DNA from 2 places in the Vibrio sp. DNB22_10_4 genome. Region 1 is predicted to be linked to the other one. Evidence: riboswitches for the same ligand, from Rfam matches in the RefSeq annotation. Region 1 holds a riboswitch; the other holds the start of a gene.
The links. A riboswitch is a leader RNA that binds a small molecule or an ion and turns the genes downstream of it on or off. The one in region 1 is predicted to bind lysine.
Positions count from the first base shown of each region.

Region 2: another riboswitch for lysine. It lies ahead of ACVA6Q_RS13355 (Na+/H+ antiporter NhaC family protein); the one in region 1 lies ahead of lysC (lysine-sensitive aspartokinase 3).

Region 1 is NZ_JBNNXW010000021.1:29,429-41,883, forward strand. Features, by position in the region: gene rapZ (RNase adapter RapZ) at 1-146, shown strand, start outside; gene ACVA6Q_RS23325 (HPr family phosphocarrier protein) at 155-430, shown strand; gene mgtE (magnesium transporter) at 554-1,912, shown strand; gene lptG (LPS export ABC transporter permease LptG) at 1,947-3,017, opposite strand; gene lptF (LPS export ABC transporter permease LptF) at 3,020-4,138, opposite strand; gene pepA (leucyl aminopeptidase) at 4,330-5,838, shown strand; gene ACVA6Q_RS23350 (DNA polymerase III subunit chi) at 5,911-6,366, shown strand; gene ACVA6Q_RS23355 (valine--tRNA ligase) at 6,465-9,323, shown strand; gene ACVA6Q_RS23360 (pyridoxal-phosphate-dependent aminotransferase family protein) at 9,429-10,547, opposite strand; lysine riboswitch at 10,763-10,937, shown strand; gene lysC (lysine-sensitive aspartokinase 3) at 11,038-12,387, shown strand.
Region 2 is NZ_JBNNXW010000004.1:131,879-144,333, reverse strand. Features, by position in the region: gene ACVA6Q_RS13400 (cyclopropane-fatty-acyl-phospholipid synthase family protein) at 1-291, shown strand, start outside; gene ACVA6Q_RS13395 (DUF2878 domain-containing protein) at 318-833, shown strand; gene ACVA6Q_RS13390 (chalcone isomerase family protein) at 823-1,377, shown strand; gene ACVA6Q_RS13385 (DUF3833 domain-containing protein) at 1,387-1,923, shown strand; gene purB (adenylosuccinate lyase) at 2,056-3,426, opposite strand; gene hflD (high frequency lysogenization protein HflD) at 3,781-4,398, opposite strand; gene mnmA (tRNA 2-thiouridine(34) synthase MnmA) at 4,434-5,543, opposite strand; gene ACVA6Q_RS13365 (inosine/guanosine kinase) at 5,794-7,098, shown strand; gene ACVA6Q_RS13360 (H-NS family histone-like protein) at 7,153-7,560, opposite strand; lysine riboswitch at 8,122-8,305, shown strand; gene ACVA6Q_RS13355 (Na+/H+ antiporter NhaC family protein) at 8,424-10,025, shown strand; His leader region at 10,257-10,393, shown strand; gene hisG (ATP phosphoribosyltransferase) at 10,435-11,331, shown strand; gene hisD (histidinol dehydrogenase) at 11,335-12,455, shown strand, end outside.

The DNA.
Region 1 (12,455 bases):
ACAATCGCAGTTATTTGACCGTGGCAATCGGCTGTACCGGTGGCAAACACCGCTCAGTGTACATTACACAGCAAATTGGAGAGTACTTTGAGCAGCTCGGCCATAAGGTTAAAATCCGTCACGCTTCACTCGAAAAACACCAATAGGAACATCAATGTCTCACTCACGCACTGTGCTTATTCTCAATCGTCTTGGTCTACACGCCCGCGCAGCGGTCAAACTGGTTGAGTTAGCGCAGAGCTTTGATGCAACAGTGACCATCTGTAACCACGAACAGAAAGAAGCCACAGCTGATAGCGTGATGGGATTATTGATGCTTGAATCAGCGCAAGGTGAGAACATCACCATCAAAGCAACAGGTTCTCAGGCTGAAGCAGCACTCAATGCCGTCTGTGATTTGGTCGAACACCGGTTCGACGAAGACGAGTAACCTCCTTCCCTAGCCTACTTCAGACAAAAAACTTTCTCGCCATTGATAACTTGTTATTAATTAACAAGCAGAATTAGGCTACTATTCAGTACATTAACAAGCAGTTGAGTGTAGGGGGCATCCATGGCAGAGCAAATAGAATTCGATCAAGCTCACCAAACCCTCCAAGAAGTCACAGAAGCGCTGGAAAACGGCCGCTTCGTATTCGTTCGTAGACAACTTCAGGACATGGAGCCTGAAGATATTGCCCATCTTTTAGAGGCCTCACCACGCAAAAGCCGTGAGGTATTGTGGCAGCTGACTGACCCTGAAGATTACGGCGAAATCCTCGATGAACTTAACGAGGATGTTAAAGATGCCTTAGTCTCGAAAATGGCGCCAGAGAAGCTTGCTGAAGCGACTGAAGGCATGGACACCGATGATGTGGCTTATGTCCTTCGTAGCCTTCCTGACGATGTTTCCCGTGAAGTCCTATCGCAAATGGACACGGCAGATCGCTTGCGCGTTGAGACCGCCCTTTCTTATCCTGAGGATACCGCCGGCGGTATCATGAATACCGACGTTATCACCATTCGTGGTGATGTTGATGTCGATGTAGTTCTACGTTATCTGCGCATGAAAGGCGAGCTACCAGAGGCTACCGATGCGCTCTATGTTATTGATGAAGAAGATATGCTGATTGGTCACCTTTCTCTGACCACTTTGTTAACCACTCAGCCTGATATCAAAGTCAGTGACGTAATGGATGACGCCGATGAAGCTATCCATGTTGAAACCAGCGATTCCGATGTCGCCTCATTATTTGAACGCCGTGACTGGGTATCCGCACCGGTAGTGGATAGTGACCACCACCTTGTCGGTCGCATTACCATCGATGACGTAGTCGACATCATTCGTGAAGACGCTGAACACTCCATGATGAGCATGGCGGGGATGGACGATGACGAAGACACATTCGCTCCAGTGGTAAAATCCGCTAGACGACGCAGTGTTTGGCTTGGCGCTAATGTACTGGCTGCGCTTGCCGCGGCTTCGGTGTCCAACATGTTTGAGGCTACTCTTGAGCAAATGGCCGCCATCGCAGTATTGATGACCATAGTGCCATCTATGGGTGGTGTCGCTGGTAACCAAACAGTGGCACTGGTGATCCGCGGCTTAGCATTGGGTCACATTGGCGAAAGTAACCGTAGAGAGTTACTCTTAAAAGAAGCAGCGATAGGTTTTCTTAACGGGATCCTTTGGGCGTTGATCATAGGTGGTATCGTCGTTGCATGGAAAGGTGATTGGATGCTTGGCGGCATTATTTCAGCTGCGATGATGACAAACTTACTTGTTGCTGGTGTCGCAGGGGTAACCATCCCTATTCTACTCAAGAAGATGAACATCGACCCAGCACTAGCCGGCGGTATGGCACTGACGACCATCACCGATGTCGTTGGCCTCTCGGTATTCTTAGGTCTCGCCACTATCATGATTGCATAAAAAAGAAGGCTCCATCGGAGCCTTCTTTTTTTATCTATAACTTTCTTCTTAACAACAGCAATGCAATGGTGAGGAACACTAGGCTCGGCCCCAGGGCACCAAACAGCGGTGACATGCCATACACCAAACTCACCGGACCAAAGAACTCACTAGAAATATAGAAGGTAAAACCCGCTATTACACCCGATAAGATCCGCGCACCCATAGTCACACTGCGCAGTGGACCGAAGACGAAAGAGAGCGCCATCAACATCATTACAGCCACCGATATAGGCTGCGTTGCCTTACGCCAAAAGGCCAGTTCATAGCGTGACGCATCTTGCTCAGAGTCTTTTAGGTATTGGGTATAATCCCAAAGTCCACTCAACGGCAGCTCATTTAGATCAACCGTCACAATCGCTAACTTGTCAGGCACTAGCGATGTTTGCCACTCTTGGCTATCGATGGTCTCTTTACTCAGTGCGACGCTGTCAGACATGTCCGTCACCTGAATGTCGTGCATCTGCCAGCTGTTATTACCCAGATAGTCTGCGCGATCGGCGTATATTGTTGTCACCAAGTGCTTATCAGTATCGAAGCGCCACAGATTCAAGCCATAAATAGATTCGCCATCAACCTTAGAGATAAATATAAAGTCATTGGCATCGCGCGCCCAAACCCCATTTCGCACTGAGACAATACTGCCCCCAGTAATAGACTGCATCCTTAGATCACGAGCCATTTGCTGGGTGGTAGGAGCCCCCCACTCTCCAAGCGCCATCACCGCGAGCATTAAAGGTACTGCGGTCTTTAGCACCGAAAAGCCGATGCGCATTTTGGAAATGCCCGCTGCTTGCATGACCACAAGCTCAGAGCTGCTGGCCAACATACCAAGACCAATAAGCGAGCCAAGCAGCGCAGCCATGGAGAAGAACAGCTCCACATCACGTGGCATACCTAGCAGTACAAAGTACATGGCCGCCAGCATGTCATAGCTACCTTCACCAACAGAGCGCAGTTGCTCGACAAACTTGATCACCGCCGACAAACCAACAAACACCGACAGTACCAACAAGATAGTGGTAATAATGGTTCGGCCAACATAGACATCTAAAATTCGAAACACGTTTACGCTACCTCTTGCGGCTTACCGCGTCTTTTGCGACGCCACTTTTCTCGGACTCGTCTCACAGGTACGGTATCCCAAGTATTGACACTAATCGCTGCGACCAACAAGGCAAAATTCACCGGCCACAGACCAATGTAGGTTGGGAATGCGCCATCTTCTAGTGCCGATTTCATCGCACTGATCGCCATAAAGTAAGCGAAATAAACGAATATCGCCGGCCCCATCTTGGCAAACTTACTTTGCCTTGGGTTCACCGCTGACAGCGGTACCACCAGCATGGTCAGCAATGGAATACACACCACCAGGGATAGTCTCCAATGAAGCTCTGCTTGCGCTTTAGGCGCGGGATCAGAGAGCAAATCCAGCGTTGGAATCGCCATCCATGAACGACCTCTTGGCTGCACTTCACGCTGGCCAATCACCCCTTCATACTCAGAAAACTCCGTTATCATATACTCTAGGCGTGTAGGCACGCCTTCATAACGCGTACCGTCATACAAAGCGATAACCTGCCTGCCATCGCTCAACTCTTTCACTTCGCCGGATTGAGCAGCAATCACGCTCGGCAACACTGAATCTCTCGGACTAAGCTGCGCGACAAATACGTTATCGAGTTTACGATCACGAATATCGTCGATAAACACCACAGAAGAACCATCTGGCGTGCGCTGGAAGCTACCCGTTTGAATGAGCTCAACTGAGTTTTCCGAAGCCAGTTTTTCACGGATCTGCACTTCTTGCTCTTGAGTCCAAGGTGCTAGCCAAAATGCATTAAATGCCGCTAAAGACGTAGTGATCACCGCCAGATACATCGCCGCACGGATCAAAAATTTATTACCAATGCCGGTCGCGTTCATGACCGTGATTTCACTCTCGGCGTAAAGACGGCCAAATGTCACCAAAATACCGATATAGATACTCAGTGGGAACATTAACAGCCCCATGGTTGGCATGCTGATCCCCGCCAACGTCATAATCAACCCGGCGGGAATATCTCCATCCGACGCATCAGCAAGCACTTGGATAAATTGACGACTGAAAAACACGAGAAAGAGCACTAAAAAGATAGCTAATTGGCTCTTAACTGTTTCTCTGATCAAATATCTAACAATAATCACAGTGAAAACACCTATACAAAACTTGTTTTTTTGATTGAATCGCTATAGTTTTCGGATAAACCTTTTATTTTTTACTTTTTTGATCGATTCTTATCTTTAGATTATAGGCCGAACTGGCACATAAAATTCAAACACTAATAATCGATTATCTAACATTTAGTTCTATTTGTCTTTAGGATGTAGGAGTACGCATGGAGTTTAGTGTAAAAAGTGGCAGCCCAGAGAAGCAGCGCAGTGCTTGCATCGTAGTTGGCGTTTTTGAGCCACGTCGTCTCTCTCCAGTTGCAGAGCAACTGGACAAAATCAGTGATGGCTATATCAGCTCACTGCTTCGCCGTGGCGACCTTGAAGGTAAGCCAGGCCAAATGCTTCTTTTGCACCAAGTACCTGGAGTACTGTCGGAGCGTGTGCTTCTTGTTGGTTGTGGTAAAGAACGCGAGCTTGGCGAGCGTCAATACAAAGAAATTATCCAAAAAACCATCAGCACGCTGAACGAAACAGGTTCAATGGAAGCCGTTTGCTTCCTAACTGAGCTTCACGTTAAAGGCCGCGACACGTATTGGAAAGTGCGTCAGGCTGTGGAAGCGACCAAAGATGGTCTTTATACCTTCGATCAATTTAAGAGCAGCAAGCCAGAAACTCGCCGTCCACTTCGCAAACTGGTATTTAACGTACCAACTCGCCGTGAACTAAACCTAGGCGAAAAAGCGATTGCCCACGGTCTAGCGATTGCATCAGGCGTGAAAACATCCAAAGATCTTGGCAACATGCCACCAAACATTGCGAATCCAGCTTACCTTGCTTCTCAAGCTCGTCGTCTTGCCGATGATTACGAAACCGTAACGACTAAGATCATCGGTGAGCAAGAGATGGAAAAACTGGGCATGACCTCTTACCTAGCGGTAGGTCGTGGCTCTAAAAATGAATCTATGATGTCTATCATGGAGTACAAGGGCAACCCAGAGTCCGAAGCAAAGCCGATTGTTTTGGTTGGTAAAGGTTTGACTTTCGATTCAGGCGGTATCTCACTTAAGCCTGGTGAGGGCATGGATGAGATGAAGTACGACATGTGTGGTGCGGCATCTGTAATGGGTACCATGAAAGCACTTGCGAAGCTAAACCTGCCTATCAATGTTATTGGTATCCTTGCGGGCTGTGAAAACATGCCAGGTAGCAACGCTTACCGTCCAGGCGACATCCTAACTACCATGTCAGGTCAAACGGTTGAAGTGCTAAACACTGACGCTGAAGGCCGCCTGGTACTGTGTGACGCACTGACGTATGTAGAGCGCTATGAGCCAGAGTGTGTGGTTGACGTGGCTACGCTAACAGGCGCTTGTGTGATCGCTCTAGGTCACCACATCAGCGGCGTTATCTCTAACCACAACCCACTTTCTCACGAGCTAGTTAATGCTTCTGAGCAAGCGGGTGACCGCGCTTGGCGTCTACCTATGGCTGACGAGTACCAAGAACAGCTAGCAAGCCCGTTTGCAGACATGGCAAACATCGGCGGCCGTCCTGGCGGCACTATTACAGCTGGCTGCTTCCTATCGCGATTTGCGAAGAAGTACCACTGGGCTCACCTAGATATCGCGGGTACAGCATGGAAGTCGGGTAAAGCGAAAGGCTCTACCGGCCGTCCAGTCTCAATGCTTGTCCAATTCTTGCTTAACCGCAGTGGCCAAGAGACTGAAGAGTAATCAAAAAAAGGGCCGCAAGGCCCTTTTTTAGTTTTGGGCACCAGCAAATCTTTTGTATACAGAAGTCACGATATGAATACTGCAACGTTCTACATTATTGGAGAAGACTCCGAACAAGCGACACAGCAAGGCTGGTTTGCTTATGTGCACTTTCTCAGTCGTCATTTCGTAGGACAAGGTGCCAAGCTCTACATCAATTGCACCGATAGACAGCACGCAGAAGCGGTAGCAGAACTCTTCTGGCAAGTCTCACCTGAGCAGTTCATCGCTCATAATTTGGTGGGCGAAGGTCCCAAGAATGGCACGCCTGTTGAAATTGGTTTTGAGGGCCTTAAACCCAGTTGGAACCGTCAATTGGTAATAAATATGGCCAATAGTCACGCAACCTTTGCGAACTCCTTTGGTCAAGTGGTAGACTTCGTCCCTTGCGAAGAAAAAGCTAAGCAAGTTGCGCGAGAAAGGTATAAAATTTACCGTCAAGCGGGCTATCAGCTACAAACCATTGAGATTCAACATTCAGAATCCTAATCAAGGTCAATCCTTATAAGTAAGCGTGATTCTATCTGCGTTTATTTATAAGGTTTGGCAAATTTCTTTCACAGATTAAAGTAAGTATCCAGAAAGCTATGGAAAAGACATATAACCCACAATCTATCGAACAAGCTCTGTACCAGACTTGGGAAGAGAAAGGCTACTTTAAGCCACACGGTGACACATCTAAAGAATCATACAGCATCATGATCCCGCCACCGAACGTCACTGGTAGCTTACACATGGGTCACGCTTTCCAAGATACCATCATGGATACTCTGATCCGTGCTGAGCGCATGAAAGGCAAAAACACGCTTTGGCAGGTAGGTACCGACCACGCGGGTATCGCAACGCAAATGGTTGTTGAGCGCAAGATTGCTGCTGAAGAAGGCAAAACTAAGCACGATTACGGTCGTGATGCGTTCATCGACAAAATCTGGGAATGGAAAGGCGAGTCTGGTGGCACTATCACCAAACAGCTTCGTCGCCTAGGTGCTTCTGTAGACTGGGATCGTGAGCGCTTTACTATGGATGACGGCCTGTCGAACGCCGTTCAAGAAGTATTTGTTCGCCTATACGAAGACGACCTCATCTACCGCGGTAAGCGTCTGGTTAACTGGGATCCAAAACTGCACACTGCAATCTCAGATCTAGAAGTAGAAAACAAAGACAAAAAAGGCCACATGTGGCACTTCCGCTACCCACTAGCGGATGGCGTTAAAACCGCTGAAGGCAAAGACTACATCGTTGTTGCAACAACTCGTCCAGAAACCATGCTTGGTGATACTGGTGTTGCCGTAAACCCAGAAGATCCACGCTACAAAGATCTTATCGGCAAAGAAATCCTGCTTCCTATCGTTGATCGCCGCATCCCTATCGTGGGTGATGAGCATGCCGATATGGAAAAAGGCACGGGTTGTGTGAAGATCACGCCAGCACACGACTTCAATGACTACGAAGTAGGTAAACGTCATCAACTACCGATGATCAACATCCTAACCTTCGATGCGAATATTCGTGACGCCGCTGAAGTATTTAACACCAACGGTGAAGCATGCGATGCATACGCAACAGAGCTTCCAGCGAAATACCACGGCATGGAGCGCTTTGCTGCTCGTAAAGCAATCGTAGCAGAGTTAGAAGAACTGGGTCTTCTTGAAGAGATCAAAGATCACGACCTAACCGTCCCTTATGGTGACCGTGGCGGCGTGGTTATCGAGCCAATGCTAACTGACCAATGGTACGTTCGCACTGCACCTCTTGCTGAAACAGCGACCAAAGCGGTTGAAGACGGCGAAATCCAGTTCGTACCTAAGCAATACGAAAACATGTACTTCTCTTGGATGCGCGACATTCAAGACTGGTGTATCTCTCGTCAGCTATGGTGGGGTCACCGTATCCCTGCATGGTACGACAATGACGGTAATGTTTACGTAGGTCGCACTGAAGAAGAAGTTCGTGAGAAGAACGGTCTAGCTCCTGTTGTCGTACTGCGCCAAGACGACGATGTACTGGATACCTGGTTCTCTTCAGCACTTTGGACATTCGGCACACAAGGCTGGCCAGAAAATACAGATGATCTGAAAACTTTCCACCCGTCAGATGTACTGGTCACCGGTTTCGACATCATCTTCTTCTGGGTTGCACGCATGATCATGATGACCATGCACTTCTGTAAAGATGAAAATGGTAAGCCACAAGTACCATTTAAGACGGTTTACGTTACTGGTCTAATCCGTGACGAGAACGGCGACAAGATGTCTAAGTCGAAAGGTAACGTACTTGATCCAATCGATATGATTGATGGTATTGACCTAGAGTCTTTGGTTGAGAAGCGCACTGGTAACATGATGCAGCCTCAACTAGCGAAGAAGATTGAAAAGAACACACGTAAGACATTCGAAGATGGCATTGAACCTTACGGTACCGACGCACTTCGCTTCACTCTTGCAGCAATGGCGTCTACAGGTCGCGATATCAACTGGGATATGAAGCGCCTTGAAGGTTACCGTAACTTCTGTAACAAGCTGTGGAATGCAAGCCGTTACGTACTGATGAACACTGAAGACCAAGATTGTGGCTTCGGCGAAGGTGACATCGAGTATTCACTAGCAGACAAGTGGATCGAGTCTCAATTTGAACTAGCAGCAAAAGAGTTTAATGCTCACCTAGACAACTACCGTCTAGACATGGCAGCGAACACTATCTATGAGTTCATCTGGAACCAATTCTGTGACTGGTACCTAGAGCTCACGAAGCCGGTTCTTTGGAAAGGCAACGAAGCTCAGCAACGTGGTACGCGTCGCACGCTGATCACAGTACTTGAGAAGACGCTTCGTCTAGCTCATCCAGTACTGCCATACATCACTGAAACTATCTGGCAAAGCGTGAAGCCGCTAGTAGACGGTGTTGAAGGCGACACAATCATGCTTCAAGCTCTGCCTCAGTTTGAAGAAGCTAACTTCAACCAAGAAGCGCTTGATGACATCGAGTGGGTGAAAGCATTCATCACTAGCATCCGTAACCTTCGTGCAGAATACGACATTGCACCAAGCAAAGGTCTGGACGTGATGCTAAAAGTTGCTGATGAGAAAGACGCAGCGCGCCTAGAAGCAAACAAAGCAGTACTCGCTTCGCTTGCTAAACTAGAAGGCATCAAGGTACTGGCAGAAGGCGAAGAGACACCAGCATGTGCAACCGCACTGGTTGGTAAATCAGAGCTGATGATCCCAATGGCAGGTCTGATCGACAAAGATGCTGAGCTAGATCGTCTAGCGAAAGAGATCGCTAAAACTCAAGGCGAGATCAAGCGTATCGAAGGTAAGCTAGGCAACGAAGGCTTCGTAGCAAAAGCGCCTGAAGCGGTTGTTGCTAAAGAGCGTGAGAAGCTAGAAGGCTACAAAGAAACGCTAGTTAAACTTGAAGAGCAAAAGCAAACTATTGCTGCGCTATAATTAGTAAACCTAAAAACATAAGCCGAGAGTGGTAATACTCTCGGCTTTTTTTGTTTTCAACGTCAGTGGACAGGGTTTGACGTCAGTTATCTAGAGTTACAAAGACTACTTCAACACAGTCTCAAGCGCCTTCAAACAAAGCGCAACGTTCTCTCTTCTGGCTCCATAACCCATCAAACCGATACGCCATGCTTTTCCTGCGAGCGCACCAAGACCCGCACCGATCTCAAGGTTGTATTCTTCTAAAAGCTGCGATCTTACTGCGGCATCATCCACGCCTTCTGGAAGATAAACAGCATTAAGTTGTGGTAGACGACTTTTCTCTTCAACCACAAAGCTCAGACCTAGGTTTTCCAACCCTTCACGCAGCAGCATATGCATATCTTTATGGCGCTGCCATGCATTCTCTAGACCTTCATTTTTCAAAAGTACCAATGACTCATGAAGCGCGTAAAGGCTGTTTACTGGCGCCGTGTGATGATAACTGCGCTTACCTTCCCCACTCCAGTAACCTAACACCAAGCTCTGATCCAAGAACCAACTCTGAACAGGTGCTCGTCGAGACTTAATCACTTCAATAGCTGCAGGGGACAGGGTTACTGGTGACAAACCAGGAACACAAGAGAGGCACTTCTGGCTACCAGAGTACACTGCATCCAACTGCCACTCATCGACTAAAAGCGGCACACCACCGAGCGAGGTCACTGCATCCACGATAGATAGCATGTTGTGCTGCTTAGCAAGCGCACCTAGCACCTTCGCATCACTCACTGCGCCTGTAGAGGTTTCAGCATGCACAAACGAAAGGATCTTCGCATCGGGATGTTCAGCAATCGCCTGTTCGACTTTAGACACCGAAACAGGTGCTCCCCACTCATCATCCACAACAATCGGCTCGCCGCCGCAGCGAACCACATTTTCACGCATGCGCTCACCAAACACACCATTGCGGCACACGATAACCTTATCACCTGGCTCGACTAAGTTTACAAAGCAAGTCTCCATGCCTGCACTACCGGGAGCAGAAACCGCGATTGTAAACTCGTTCTCAGTTTGGAATGCATATTTTAGCAGCACTTTCAGCTCATCCATCATACCGATAAATAGCGGGTCAAGGTGGCCAATCGTTGGACGGCTCAATGCTTGCAATACTTGCGGATAGATATCAGATGGGCCAGGTCCCATTAGGGTTCGGTGAGGGGGCACAAAGCTTGAAATGGTCATGGACAGTTATCCTATTAGGTTATTGTAGTTGTAGGGAAAAACATCACGTTGGACGTTAATGCGATCTACAATGGCGAAAAAACAACATTTTTGCAACATCCAACCACTCAAGTTTTTCATGTGAAATGCATAAACATCCATTGACTTTTGACACGCAAAAACGTTGAATAAACACACTATCTGTAGCCAATCGTTTTCATTGACGTTCTCGATACTACAGCGGAAGAGGAGCATTGCCCAGGCAAGTGATTTGTGAAGCCGCAACTTCAATACAATTCACTCATGGGGAGCAGTGCCGAGATGAACTAAAATTGTCGGATTTAGTTTGTCGGTTAAACGGGCTGAATCCCTTTAACTGTCACCAATATTTGGTGAAGAGCTTCTGAGGTCTATTCTAATATTCAGATTCCTCTGCTCTATTTCTCTCTTCAAACATCGGATGTTGGGTTACCAACCTTAAACTTTAAACTGGAAGTCCTGGAGAAACACTGTGAGCGCATTCAATGTAGCTAAATTTGGCGGAACAAGCGTCGCCAACTTCGAAGCCATGAGCCGTTGTGCCGAAATCATCGAAAATAACCCGCAAACCAAATTGGTGGTGAGTAGCGCTTGCTCAGGCGTGACCAACATCTTGGTTGAGCTCGCTAACGGCGTTAAAGACGAAACTCATCGTGCCGAGCTAATAAGCAAACTTCGCGATATCCATACTGACATTATGTCAAAGCTCAATGACGTCAGCTCTATTGAAGCGCGTGTTGACGCTTTAATTGAAAAGGTAGCGACGCTTTCTGAAGCGGCATGCATTGCCGCGACTCCAAAGCTGACCGATCACCTAGTGGCATGTGGCGAGCGTATGTCAACGCACATTCTTACTCGCTTAATGCAAGAGCGTGGCATAGATGCCGTACGTTTTGATATTCGTGAAGCGCTTAAGACTGACAGTGATTACGGTAAAGCAGAACCCAATATCGAAGCGACCAAAGCAGCAGCTAGCGAGAAGCTGGTTCCGCTTTGCAAGCAACACGTTGTAGTTACGCAGGGCTTCATCGGTTCAGATGAAGATGGCGAGACTACCACACTAGGTCGTGGCGGTAGTGATTACAGCGCAGCACTGATTGCTGAAGCCGTAGAAGCTGCAGGTCTGGAAATCTGGACAGATGTACCAGGCATCTACACTACTGACCCACGCATTGCACCAAACGCTCGTCCAATCCCAGAGATCAGCTTCAGTGAAGCCTCTGAGATGGCGAATTTCGGTGCCAAGATCCTGCACCCTTCAACACTACTACCTGCACTGCGTCATCAAATCCCAGTCTTTGTTGGTTCATCAAAAGCGCCACAAGAAGGCGGCACTTGGGTACGACAAACGGTAGAGAGCGCGCCTCTATTCCGCGCGCTAGCTCTACGCAATAACCAAACCATGGTAACACTGCGAAACCCTCGCATGTTCCAAGCCTATGGCTTCTTGGCAAACGTGTTTACTGTGCTTGCCAAGCACAAGATTTCTGTAGATCTCGTGACGACGTCTGAAGTCAGCGTCTCGTTGACTCTTGACCAAACAGATACCGGTGGCGGCGCGCCAGAGCTCCCACTTGAAGCACAGCAAGAGCTGGAGCAGCTTTGTACTGTTGAAGTAAAACAAGGGCTCAGCCTTGTTGCACTAATCGGCAACAACATGAGCGAAACCAAAGGCTCGGCAGCGGAAGTATTCGATACTCTAGACAGCTTCAATATCCGCATGATTTGCTACGGCGCTAGCCCTCACAACCTTTGCTTCCTTCTAGACGAAGGCGAAGCGAAGGATGCAGTAAAAGCATTGCACGAAGATTTGTTTGAATAGACGATAAACATTAAACAAAGGCGGTAGAAATACCGCCTTTTTTGCATCTATTGGATTGAGCTTCAAAA
Region 2 (12,455 bases), on a different contig from region 1:
CAGAAATACATTTTCCCTGGTGGCTTCTTGCCTTCCATTACCGCGCTAACATCAAACACCACTAAGCACACCGATTTGATCGTCCGCGACTTATTCGACATTGGCCAGGATTACGCGAAAACCTTAGTGGACTGGCGCCTTCGTTTTGAAGCGGCGTTAACACGCGTGCGTGAGCTCGGATACGACGAACGTTTTATCCGTATGTGGCGTTATTACTTCTGCTACTGCGAAGGTGGCTTTAGAGCGAAGAGCATCAGTACTGTCCATGTCACGTTTCAGCGCGGCCAGTAGTATCAGCTAAATGGAGTAGAGCGATCATGAGTCGTGGATGGAAGTTGTTGATAGTGAGTACTTGGTTCCAACTGATGTGGGCGCTATCCGTATTGGGTCAGGAGCGTTTTCAATGGCTCGCACTTGCCATCGCAGCGATCACCGTTGTGACTACCTTCAAACAGCTCAACCTGTCACTGCCTATCTGGGGAGCTATTGTTGGACTGGGTTTAGTCGTGGATAGTGCGAACGCACTGACTGGTGTGTTGGTCTTTGATTCGACGTTGATTCCTATATGGCTAGTGGCTCTATGGCTTATTTTTTCTTGGTATGCGAACTTTCTTGCTAGTTTTCTGACATCTTATCCGATTTTCATCGTAGTAATAGTGGGTGGTGTGGGAGGAGCGCTAAGTTACTTCGCAGGGTTCAAACTCGGCGCTGTGGATACACACCTTTCTATTTTTACGATGATGGCGCTACTTTTTTTGCAATGGGTTGCCATCGTGTTCGTTGTTCTTCGATTGAGCACATACTCGGAGCGGAAGGTGAGTCATGAAAGCTAAAGGGTTACTTGGATTAGGTTTAGCGTTGGCAGTGGGCAGCGCCTCTGCAACCAGCGACAGACCCGTGAGTTATGAAGGTTGGGGACAGTGGAAAGTCGTCGGAGAGGCTCAGCTCTCATGGCTGTTCTTTGATATATACCGCTCACAGCTGCTTGCGCCGCAAGGCACTTATGCGTTGGGAAGCGATGTGTCTCCTCATCCTATCGCGCTGCGCATTGAGTACCAGCGTGATATTAGCCGAGACCAGTTACTGGAAGCGACGCTCGATCAATGGGAGAAAATGGGCATCGATAAAGAGACACGAAGTCGTTGGATTGCCAAGCTGTATGACATTTTTCCAAGTGTCGCCGATGGCCATCAGCTGATATACGTGACCGACGGTGCTTCGGGCAATTTCTACTATTTAAACCGCGACAAACCGATGCAGAACGTGGGCCGTATTGAAGATGAGTCTCTCAATGACGGTTTTCTGTCGATTTGGTTGGGCAATAATACTCAGTACCCTAAGCTACGCGCTCAGCTGATAGGCATGAATCGACAATAAGGAATAATAATGAAACGTATGCGTTGGTTGGCTTCATTCTTGGTGCTTCCTCTCGTCCTACTGCTCAGTGCTTGCAGTGCTGATTTGAAGGACTATCAAGGTTCTACTCCCGAGTTTAATTTATTTGAGTACTTTGAAGGCGAAACAAAGGCTTGGGGCATGGTGCAAGATTACACCGACAAACAAACCCGTCGCTTTGAAGTCGTTATTGTTGGCACTGTACAGGGAGATCAGATCACACTGGTTGAAGACTTCGTGTTCGACGATGGCGAATTGGATCAGCGTATTTGGACAATAGAGCGACTGGCTGATGGAACATACCAAGGCCGAGCTGACGATATCATCGGTGAAGCCAAAGGCGAGGTGGTTGGTAACGCGCTTCGTTGGCAGTATGACTTTGAATTGGAAGTCGACGGTTCAACGTACACGGTAGCGTTTGATGATTGGATGTACCGGCAGGATGACAAACATCTGTTCAACCTAACTAGCATCCGCAAGTTCGGTATGGAAGTTGGAACAATTACCCTGTTTTTTCAAAAGCAGTAGGGGCTCCCAAAGCAGCAGCTCTGCCGCTACAGGGACTTGGTACACAGACGTAAAAACGGCGGCGATATCATTATCGCCGCCGTTTTATTTTGCACTCAAACTAGCGCTATCGCTAAGTAGAGTCGTCCAGCCTTACAGCTTATCAGTTAGCTCGATAGCTTGACCGATGTAGTTCGCTGGTGTCATTTGTTTTAGACGCTCTTTTTCGTCTTCTGGAAGCTCTAGGCCGTCGATGAAGTTACGCATCGCTTCACCGTCAACACGCTTACCACGAGTCAGCTCTTTTAGCTTCTCGTATGGCTTCTCGATGCCGTAACGACGCATTACTGTTTGTACAGGCTCTGCCAATACTTCCCAGTTTTTGTCTAGTTCAGCAAGAAGCGCTTCACGGTTTACTTCTAGCTTGCTGATACCTTTAAGCGTAGACGTGTAAGCGATGATCGCGTAGCCACAGCCAACACCTAGGTTACGAAGTACTGTTGAGTCAGTAAGGTCACGCTGCCAGCGAGAAACAGGCAGTTTTTGTGCTAGGTGAGCGAAAACTGCGTTTGCTAGACCTAGGTTACCTTCTGAGTTTTCAAAGTCGATTGGGTTAACTTTGTGAGGCATAGTTGAAGAGCCGATTTCGCCAGCGATTGTCTTCTGCTTGAAGTGACCAAGAGCAATGTAACCCCAAACGTCGCGATCGAAGTCGATAAGAATCGTGTTGAAACGTGCAATCGCATCGAATAGCTCAGCAATGTAGTCGTGTGGTTCGATCTGAGTTGTGTATGGGTTCCAAGTTACGCCAAGAGATTCAGTGATGAACTCTTCGCTGAACTTGTGCCAGTCTAGCTCAGGGTATGCAGAAAGGTGAGCGTTGTAGTTACCTACTGCGCCGTTGATCTTACCTAGGATTTCTACAGACTCGATTTGCTTGTATTGACGTTCCATACGGTAAGCAACGTTCGCCATCTCTTTACCCATTGTAGTAGGGGAAGCTGGCTGGCCGTGCGTACGAGAAAGTAGTGGAATATCACGGTACTCTTCAGCCAGTTTGCTGATAGCGTCGATGATGTTACGGATTTCAGGAAGAACAACCGTGTCACGAGCTTCTTTAAGCATTAACGCGTGAGACGTGTTGTTGATGTCTTCAGAAGTACAAGCGAAGTGGATGAACTCGTTTACAGCGTGAAGCTCTGGTACACCCGCTACTTTTTCTTTTAGGAAGTACTCAACCGCTTTAACGTCGTGGTTAGTTGTACGTTCGATTTCTTTAATGCGAGCCGCGTCTTCTTCGCTGAAGTTAGCCGCTAGTTCATCAAGAAACTGGTTCGCTTCTGCACTGAATGCTGGAACTTCTTTGATTGCATCCGTAGCTGCTAGTTTTTGCAACCAACGAATTTCAACGATAGAGCGGTACTTTAGTAGGCCAAACTCACTAAAGATGCTGCGAAGTGCAGTTGTCTTACTACCGTAACGGCCGTCTACTGGTGAAACAGCAGTCAATGCTGACAGTTCCATGATGTTCTCCTGAATTGGGTTTCTAAATTTCGTGAGCTTTATACCAATAACTGCGGCATTTGTCACGAACATTGCGCAAACGTTTGCGCTAAATGTATTTTGGTAGAAAAAGTAAACTCGCACAGGGTGCGAGTTTGTATTCGATGCCGCTAGCAGAGCATCCTTAAAGCGTGCACCAAGCCTTGAGCAGATTCCTGCCTGCGCGGGAATGACCGTAGTCTAGAGTTTTACTAACCCCAATCAGTCGTCACCCCTGCGAAGGCAGGGGTCTACTTAAAGCGAATACTTGTTCTGAATTGATGCGAATCTACGTAGTAAAAGCTCCTAGAAGCTTAATGGCAACGCATTGTTGAATTACATTCGAGCAAGCAGAATCTGTGCTTGTTCAATCATTTTCTTGCGTCCGAACACTAAGTGTCTACGCTTACCACCTACTTGTCGCCATAAAACAGCACTACGAATACCAGACAGTAGCAGAGCGCGTACTTTCTGCTGCGTAGAGGTTTGCTGAAGTACTGCTGGAGTCCCCGTCACTTGAATGCGAGGTCCAATTGGGCTGATGACGTCTAAGTAAACGCTAGCGAGGTTGCTGATCATTTGCTCATCGAGTAGCTCATAGTGATCAAGTTGACGCTCAACCATTTGCAAGCGGTCACCAAGCTGCGCCATAGCGTCATTGCGAGAGTTTAGTTTACGTTCTAGAGCCATCAAGCTAATGATATAGCGGGTGATTTCGCTACCCGTAGGGGTGCTGTCGATCCCATTCACTAGGCACTCGAGTCCGATTTTTAGATCAGACTCGATACCGAACACGTCAAGTGTATTCGACGGGTTCATGTTAGTGATCGCTTTGATTGAGGTTTCAAACGCGTCTGAATCACAGTAACCGTCTTTAGCAACACGTTGAACGAGGGCAACGGCTTGGCAAATCCCTGCAAACGCTATAGTACGGTCATAAAGTGTATTAGCCACGTAGTTCTCCTAAGAAAATAATCTGCGAATTGTGTTTAGATGCGCTCTTCGATGATGCCGCCACCAAGACAAACATTGCCGCTGTAGAATACCGCAGATTGACCTGGGGTGACTGCGACTTGTGGCTCATCAAAGATCACTTTAATGTTTTCATCGTCGATAGGAATGATAGTACAAGGGATATCCTGTTGACGATAACGGGTTTTCACTGTGCATTGTAACGGCTGCGTGATCGCTTGGCGATCAACCCAGTGCAGTTGCGAAGCGCGAAGTCCATTAGATTTTAGCAGTGGGTGGTCAGCACCTTGTACCGCGATAAGGACATTGCGTTTCAGATCTTTCTCTGCAACGTACCAAGGGTCTTCGTTGCCACCACCGCCTTTTTGGCCGCCAATATGCAGACCTTTACGTTGACCGAGCGTGTGGTACATAAGACCTTGGTGTTCACCGATTTCTTTGCCTTCAGGCGTCTCAATTTTACCCGGTTGTGCTGGCAAATAGCGAGACAAGAAGTCTGTAAATTTGCGCTCACCGATAAAACAAATACCGGTTGAGTCTTTTTTCTTGGCCGTAATCAGACCTTGCTCTTCAGCAATGCGTCGTACTTCTGGCTTCTCAAGTTCACCCACTGGGAACAAGCTGCGCGCAACTTGGTCGTGGCTTAACGTATAAAGGAAGTAGCTTTGGTCTTTATTGCTGTCTAGGCCACGTAACATTTGTGGCGCTTCACCGTTCTCAGGGAAAGTGCGGCTTACATAGTGCCCCATGGCAATATAATCAGCATCTAGCACTTCATCTGCAAACTCTAAGAACGCTTTAAACTTGATTTCTTTGTTACAAAGAATGTCTGGGTTTGGCGTACGACCTGCTTTGTATTCTGCAAGGAAGTATTCGAAAACATTGTCCCAGTACTCAGCCGCAAAGTTGATCGTATGCAGGTGGATACCTAGCTTGTCACAAACCGCTTGTGCGTCGGCAAGATCTTCCGCTGCTGTGCAGTATTCCTCGTTATCATCTTCTTCCCAGTTCTTCATGAACAGGCCTTCTACTTGGTAGCCTTGCTGTTTCAGAAGATAGGCAGAAACAGAGGAGTCTACACCGCCGGACATCCCGACAATCACTTTCTTTTGGCTGTTATCAGACATGTATAAATACCACCTAATTAAATTGGACGCCGATTCTAGCAGAAACCAAACCAGCAATACAGTTCCGCGAGATGAATCACACTTTTCTAACCCCCTCAAATGCGTCCTAATAGGGAGAAAAACAAGGCTTATAACAAAAAAATTGATACGTAAACGTTTGCTAAAATTGCGTATGTTGCCGAGGTAATCTATACAGAGGTAGAATCGCCGCCCTTAACCCTTCTTATTTACTTATGACGAAGACAACCGTATGAAATTCCCAGGCCAAAGAAAGTCAAAGCACTACTTCCCTGTTCATGAGCGAGACCTGCTCGTTAGCCAATCGCAAATCAGCAAGAAGATGTCACGTACGCACATCATTGGTATTGACCAAACCTTGGTGGACATTGAAGCAAAAGTTGACAGCAGTGTGATCGATAAGTTTGGCCTAAGTAAAGGGCACTCGTTGGTTATTGATGACCAAGCGGCGGAAGCTTTATATAACGAGTTGAAGGATAAAGAGCTGATCACCAATGAATACGCTGGTGGCACGATTGGTAATACGTTGCACAACTACTCTGTATTAGCGGACGATAAATCGGTTCTGCTTGGTGTTATGAGTGCTGATATTAAGATTGGTAGCTATGGTTACCGCTATCTGTGTAATACGTCTAGCCGAATGGATCTTAATTATCTTCAAGGTGTAGAAGGTGCAATTGGCCGCTGCTTTACCTTGATTACCGAAGATGGTGAGCGTACTTTCGCAATCAGTGAAGGGCAGATGAACCAACTTCGTGCGGATAGTATTCCTGAAAAAATCTTCAAAAAAGCGTCGGCTTTGGTTTTAACCGCGTATTTGGTGCGTTGTAAAGATGGCGACCCAATGCCAGAAGCAACAATGCAAGCAATCGAATACGCCAAGAAATATAATGTTCCAGTTGTATTAACGCTCGGTACGCGCTTCGTGATTCAGGACGACCCTGAATATTGGCGCGACTTCTTGAAACAGCATGTTTCTGTTGTTGCAATGAATGAAGATGAAGCGGAAGCACTCACTGGAGAAAAAGATCCATTAGCAGCTTCAGATAAAGCGCTTGATTGGGTTGATTTGGTGCTTTGTACTGCTGGCCCTGTCGGTTTGTACATGGCGGGTTATACAGAAGATGCATCTAAACGTGAAACGAGTTTACCTCTATTACCTGGTTGTATTGCTGAATTCAATCGTTTTGAATTTAGTCGACCAGCGGTAAAAGACGCCTGTGATAATCCTATTAAAGTCTATTCACATATTGCGCCTTATATGGGCGGCCCAGAAAAGATTAAGAATACCAATGGCGCGGGTGATGCGGCGTTGTCTGCGTTGTTACATGATATGGCGGCAAATAAATACCATAAAGAAAATGTACCTAACTCAAGCAAACACCAGCATACTTTCTTGACGTATTCATCATTCTCACAAGTGTGTAAGTACTCGAACCGAGCAAGTTATGAGGTATTGGTTCAGCATTCACCTCGTCTTTCTAGAGGTTTACCTGAAAGAGAAGATAGCCTTGAAGAGGCTTATTGGGAAAGATAAAAAGAAAGCGCCAGTTATTGGCGCTTTTTTTATAAATGACTAAAGGAGTTTGAATTAAATTTCAAACTCTTCTAGAGATTTGCCTGCGTCTAGTGCTGCTTGGATAACAGAAGGTGTACGACCTTGACCTGTCCAAGTTTTTTCTGCGCCAGTTGCATCTACATATTTGTATTTTGCAGGACGTGGAGCGCGCTTAGCCTTTGCTTTACCTTTAGATTCACCAGAAAGCGCAGCAATAAGGTCTTCAACGTCAATGCCGTCTTGAGCGATCATCTGCGCATATTCAGTTAGCTTAGCTTCACGAGCTTGTTTCGCTTCACGCTCTTCTGCTTCTGCTTCTTGTCTTTCACCAACAACAGTTGTTAGCTTTTCTAGTGCTTCTTCCAGTTGCTCAAGAGTAAGTTCACGAGCAAATGCACGCAGGCTACGAATATTAAGTAGAGTTTTAGTTAATTCAGACATGACATTCCCATGAGTTATTTATTTGGTTTCGATTAATAATAAACATCAAATTTAAAATTGACAATATTTTCATTGGGTGAAAACAATAAAAATAAGAATTCTTACAAAAACTTGATAATTGAAGATGATAAACGTGCTCAAAACCTGACGCTCAGGAAAGATTGACGCAATATTGATTCAATTGTGAATCTTTCTTCATAAAAGACGCTACAATTTTGGATTTTGTTGCATATTGTACTAGGAGCCTGTTTTGTAGAGCGAATCAATAGAGATAAAGTAATTATTCAAATTACTATTGATGTATTTATAACCGCAATGTCGTGAAAGAGTTTATAAAACAATATGGAATACGTCGCATAAATCGCTAAAAATGTGATTTTCTTTACTAAAAAGCGTCGAGATAGCTTTGAGACTATGATGTTTACAAGGTGAGTCAATTCTTTACCAAGTTGCAACATCATTCATGTTGCAATTGACGATTTCATAAGTACAATGGCTCGCACCTAATGCAAGAGAAAGCACATTCTTTTATTTTGGCCGCTCTGGCTAGTGAATGATTTCTCTTGATGTAGAGGCGCGATAATGATCAGTAACCATCGTTGGGGTGATACCTATGAACGATGATGAAAGGCATTGTCGCCGAAGTGAGAAAAGACCATCAATCTTCCTCGCTGGGGTTGTCTTCGAAAGGAACAACACTGCCATAGTCTATTATATTGTTAAACTATGGAGCGCTACTGTAGGGTTGGGTGAAGTGTTCGCTTCCCTTTCGCTTAGTTCAACGTTTGCGTCTGGACTTCTCGTCTATTGACGCATGTCTGCAGTAGATCTCTGACCATAATAAAAACTGGTTTTTGAAGATCATGAATTTAATCGATTTTGCTACATCACCATTATCACTGCTACCGCCGATCGTAGCATTGACTCTGGCTATTATTACCCGTCGCGTTTTACTATCGCTGGGTGTTGGTATCGTTTTAGGTGCCTTCTTACTTAATGATTATTCTGCAGTAAACGCCGCAGGTTACGTGTTCGACACCGTTTCGGGTGTGGTTATTGAAGATGGCGGCCTAAATACTTGGAACATGAGTATTGTTGGCTTCTTGTTGCTATTGGGCATGATGACTGCGTTGCTGACGCTGTCTGGCGGCACCAAAGCTTTTGCTGAATGGGCGCAGGCTCGAGTGAAAAGCAAGCGTGGTTCAAAGCTACTGGCAGCATTTCTAGGCGTATTTATTTTCGTTGATGATTACTTTAACAGCCTAGCAGTCGGTGCGATCTCTCGTCCTGTTACTGACCGTTTCTACGTATCACGCGCGAAACTAGCCTATATTCTTGACTCTACCGCTGCGCCAATGTGTGTGCTAATGCCAGCGTCAAGCTGGGGTGCATACATCATGACTATCGTTAGCGGTATCTTGGTTGCTCATGGCATTACAGAATACTCTGCAATTGGTGCTTACGTTCGCCTTATTCCAATGAACTTCTACGCTGTATTTGCTCTTTTGATGGTGTTTGCCGTTGCCTGGTTCCAACTTGATGTGGGTCCAATGCGCAAGCATGAGCTGAACGCGAAACAAGGTCTAGGCTTCGATAAAGACAAAGAGAACGACGCGAAAGAAGCGCATGAGCTGAATGAAGAGTTGGATATTAAAGAAAGCGATTTTGGTTCTGTTTCCGACCTAGTGCTTCCTATCTTAGTTCTTATCGGCGCTATGATTGCTGCGATGATTTACACCGGTGGTCAAGCTCTGGCTGCGGATGATATTGCATTTAACCTACTTGGCGCGTTTGAAAATACTGATGTAGGCACTTCGCTTATTTACGGTGGCTCTGCAGGTCTTCTAACGGCAGTATTTACAGTTGTTAAACAAAAGCTGTCTGCAGCTGATATCGCAACGACGATGTGGATTGGTGCGAAATCTATGTTCGGCGCCATTCTTATTCTATTCTTTGCATGGTCCATCGGCTCTGTTATCGGAGACATGAAGACGGGGGCGTACCTTTCTTCAACCGTTCAAGGCAACATTAATGTACATTGGCTACCAGTCATCCTGTTCCTGCTGTCAGGCCTAATGGCGTTCTCTACTGGTACATCTTGGGGTACGTTTGGCATCATGCTACCAATCGCAGGTGACATGGCGGGTGCAACGGATATCGCTATGATGCTGCCAATGCTAGGCGCAGTACTAGCGGGTTCAGTGTTCGGTGACCACTGCTCTCCAATTTCAGATACGACGATTCTCTCTTCTACAGGTGCACGTTGTAATCACATTGACCACGTCTCTACGCAGTTGCCATATGCGCTTTCTGTTGCGTTGGTGTCTTGTGTTGGCTTTATTACGCTTGGTATGACAACTTCAGTCGCGATTTCTTTTGCGGCGGCTACAGTGACGTTTATCGCAGTGTGTTTCGTACTGTCCGCGCTTTCTAAGGCTAGAATGGCCAAGGAAGCGAGTGTATAAATAAATCATTTGATTTATCGAGGAGCCCATGAAATGGGCTCCTTTTTTTTGTTTGTTGCTAAAGGAGCAACTAGTAAGTGCAGTTATTTCCATACTAATTAGCTAGTACGAAAAAAAATTAGCCCGATCTGTAAAATAGGGGTTGAAAATCGGCATGAGCTTAGTTAGTGTGAGGGTACAGATACAAAGGAACCCAGTAATAAGTATGCAAAATTTTGATATGAACATTCATCATCATTACCATCACCCAGCTTAGTCTTTCGGGAGATGTCTGCATACCCGAGAGCTAGGTAAAACTCTCGGAGGTTCGATTTAAGATTTAAAGAATGAAACCCTCGGGAGACCAAAGCTCCCGAGGGTTTTTTCGTTTTATAATTTCAAAATCAATAATTTGCACAGGGATACAGCAATGCAAACACAACGCCTAAGAATTGCGATTCAGAAAAAGGGTCGCCTAAGTAAAGAGAGCCAAGACCTACTGAAAAAGTGTGGTGTTAAGTTCAACGTAATGGGTGAGCGTCTTGTTGTACACTCACTAAATATGCCAATCGATCTTCTGCTTGTTCGAGATGATGACATCCCTGGCTTGATTATGGATGGTGTTGTCGATCTTGGCTTCATTGGTGAGAACGAGCTGGAAGAAGTGCGCCTTGACCGTAAAGCACTGGGAGAGGCAAACGAGTTCAAAACGCTTCGTCGTCTAGATTTCGGTGGTTGCCGTCTGTCTATCGCCATTGATAAAGACGAAACATACAACGGCCCTCAAGATCTTGCTGGTAAACGTATCGCGACCACCTACCCACAACTTCTTAAAGCGTACATGGATGAGCAAGGTGTCGACTTTAGTGCATGTATGCTAACTGGCTCTGTTGAGGTTGCGCCGCGTGCAGGTCTTGCTGACGCAATCGCAGACTTAGTTTCAACAGGTGCGACGCTTGAAGCGAATGGTCTAAAAGAAGCTGAAGTCATTTTCCGCTCGAAAGCGACGCTTATTCAACGTATGGGTGAGTTTGATGCCGACAAACTTGCACTTATCGACAAGCTTCTTACTCGCATGCAAGGTGTTCAACAGGCGAAAGAATCTAAATACATCATGCTGCACGCACCAGTTGAGAAACTAGAGCAAATTAAATCATTGCTTCCCGGTGCAGAAGACCCAACCGTTTTGCCACTATCGACAGACAAAGAGCGCGTAGCGGTTCACCTAGTGAGCACTGAGAACCTATTCTGGGAAACGATGGAACAGCTTAAAGAACTGGGTGCAAGCTCTATTCTTGTCCTTCCAATTGAGAAGATGATGGGGTAATCGATGAGAACGGTAGTTTGGCAACACTTAAGTCAATCTCAGCAAGAATCCGTACTTGAGCGCCCGGCAATTACTGAAGGCGCAAACATTACGACAGCAGTGACTGAGGTTATAAATCAAGTTCGCAGTGAAGGTGACAAGGGTCTTCTTGACTTAACCGAGAAGTTTGATCGTGTACGCCCTGAATCGATTCGCGTTTCTGCTGATGAGATTGAAGCTGCTTCTGGTCGCTTGTCTGAAAAAATGAAGCAAGCACTTGAGCAAGCGTATTCCAATATTGCTAAGTTTCACAAAGCGCAGCGTCCTGAAGCTCTGCGTGTGGAAACACAACCTGGTGTGGTTTGTGAGCAGGTAACGCGACCTATCAATAAAGTCGGTCTGTATATTCCAGGTGGCAGTGCACCGCTTCCATCTACCGTTTTGATGCTTGGTGTACCAGCGCAGATTGCAGGATGTCGCAAAGTGGTACTTTGTTCGCCTCCGCCCATTGCTGATGAGATTTTGTACGTTGCGAAGCTGTGTAAAATCGATGAAGTATATAACGTTGGTGGTGGCCAAGCGGTCGCAGCTATGGCATACGGTACAGAAACTGTATCTAAAGTAGATAAGATCTTTGGCCCTGGTAACGCATACGTAACTGAAGCGAAGCGCCAAGTGAGTAACGATTTCCGTGGTGCGGCGATTGACATGCCGGCTGGCCCTTCTGAAGTTCTTGTTATTGCCGATGAAACGGCAGATGCAGATTTCGTAGCATCGGATCTACTGAGTCAAGCTGAGCACGGGCCAGATTCTCAAGTGGTACTGGTGACACCATCACCAATCATTGCAGATCAGGTAACAGAAGCAGTGAAGCGCCAACTGAAACAGCTATCTCGTGCTGATATTGCTGAAAAAGCGTTGGGCTCTAGTTTAATTATTATTGCTGAGTCGTTGACGCAATGCGTTTCGATTTCCAATTACTATGGCCCAGAGCACCTGATTGTTCAGACTAAGAGCCCACGTGAACTTCTGCCTTTGTTGGATAATGCAGGATCTATTTTCTTGGGTGATTGGTCACCTGAGTCAGCGGGGGATTACGCATCAGGTACCAACCACGTTTTGCCGACCTATGGTTACACTCGCAC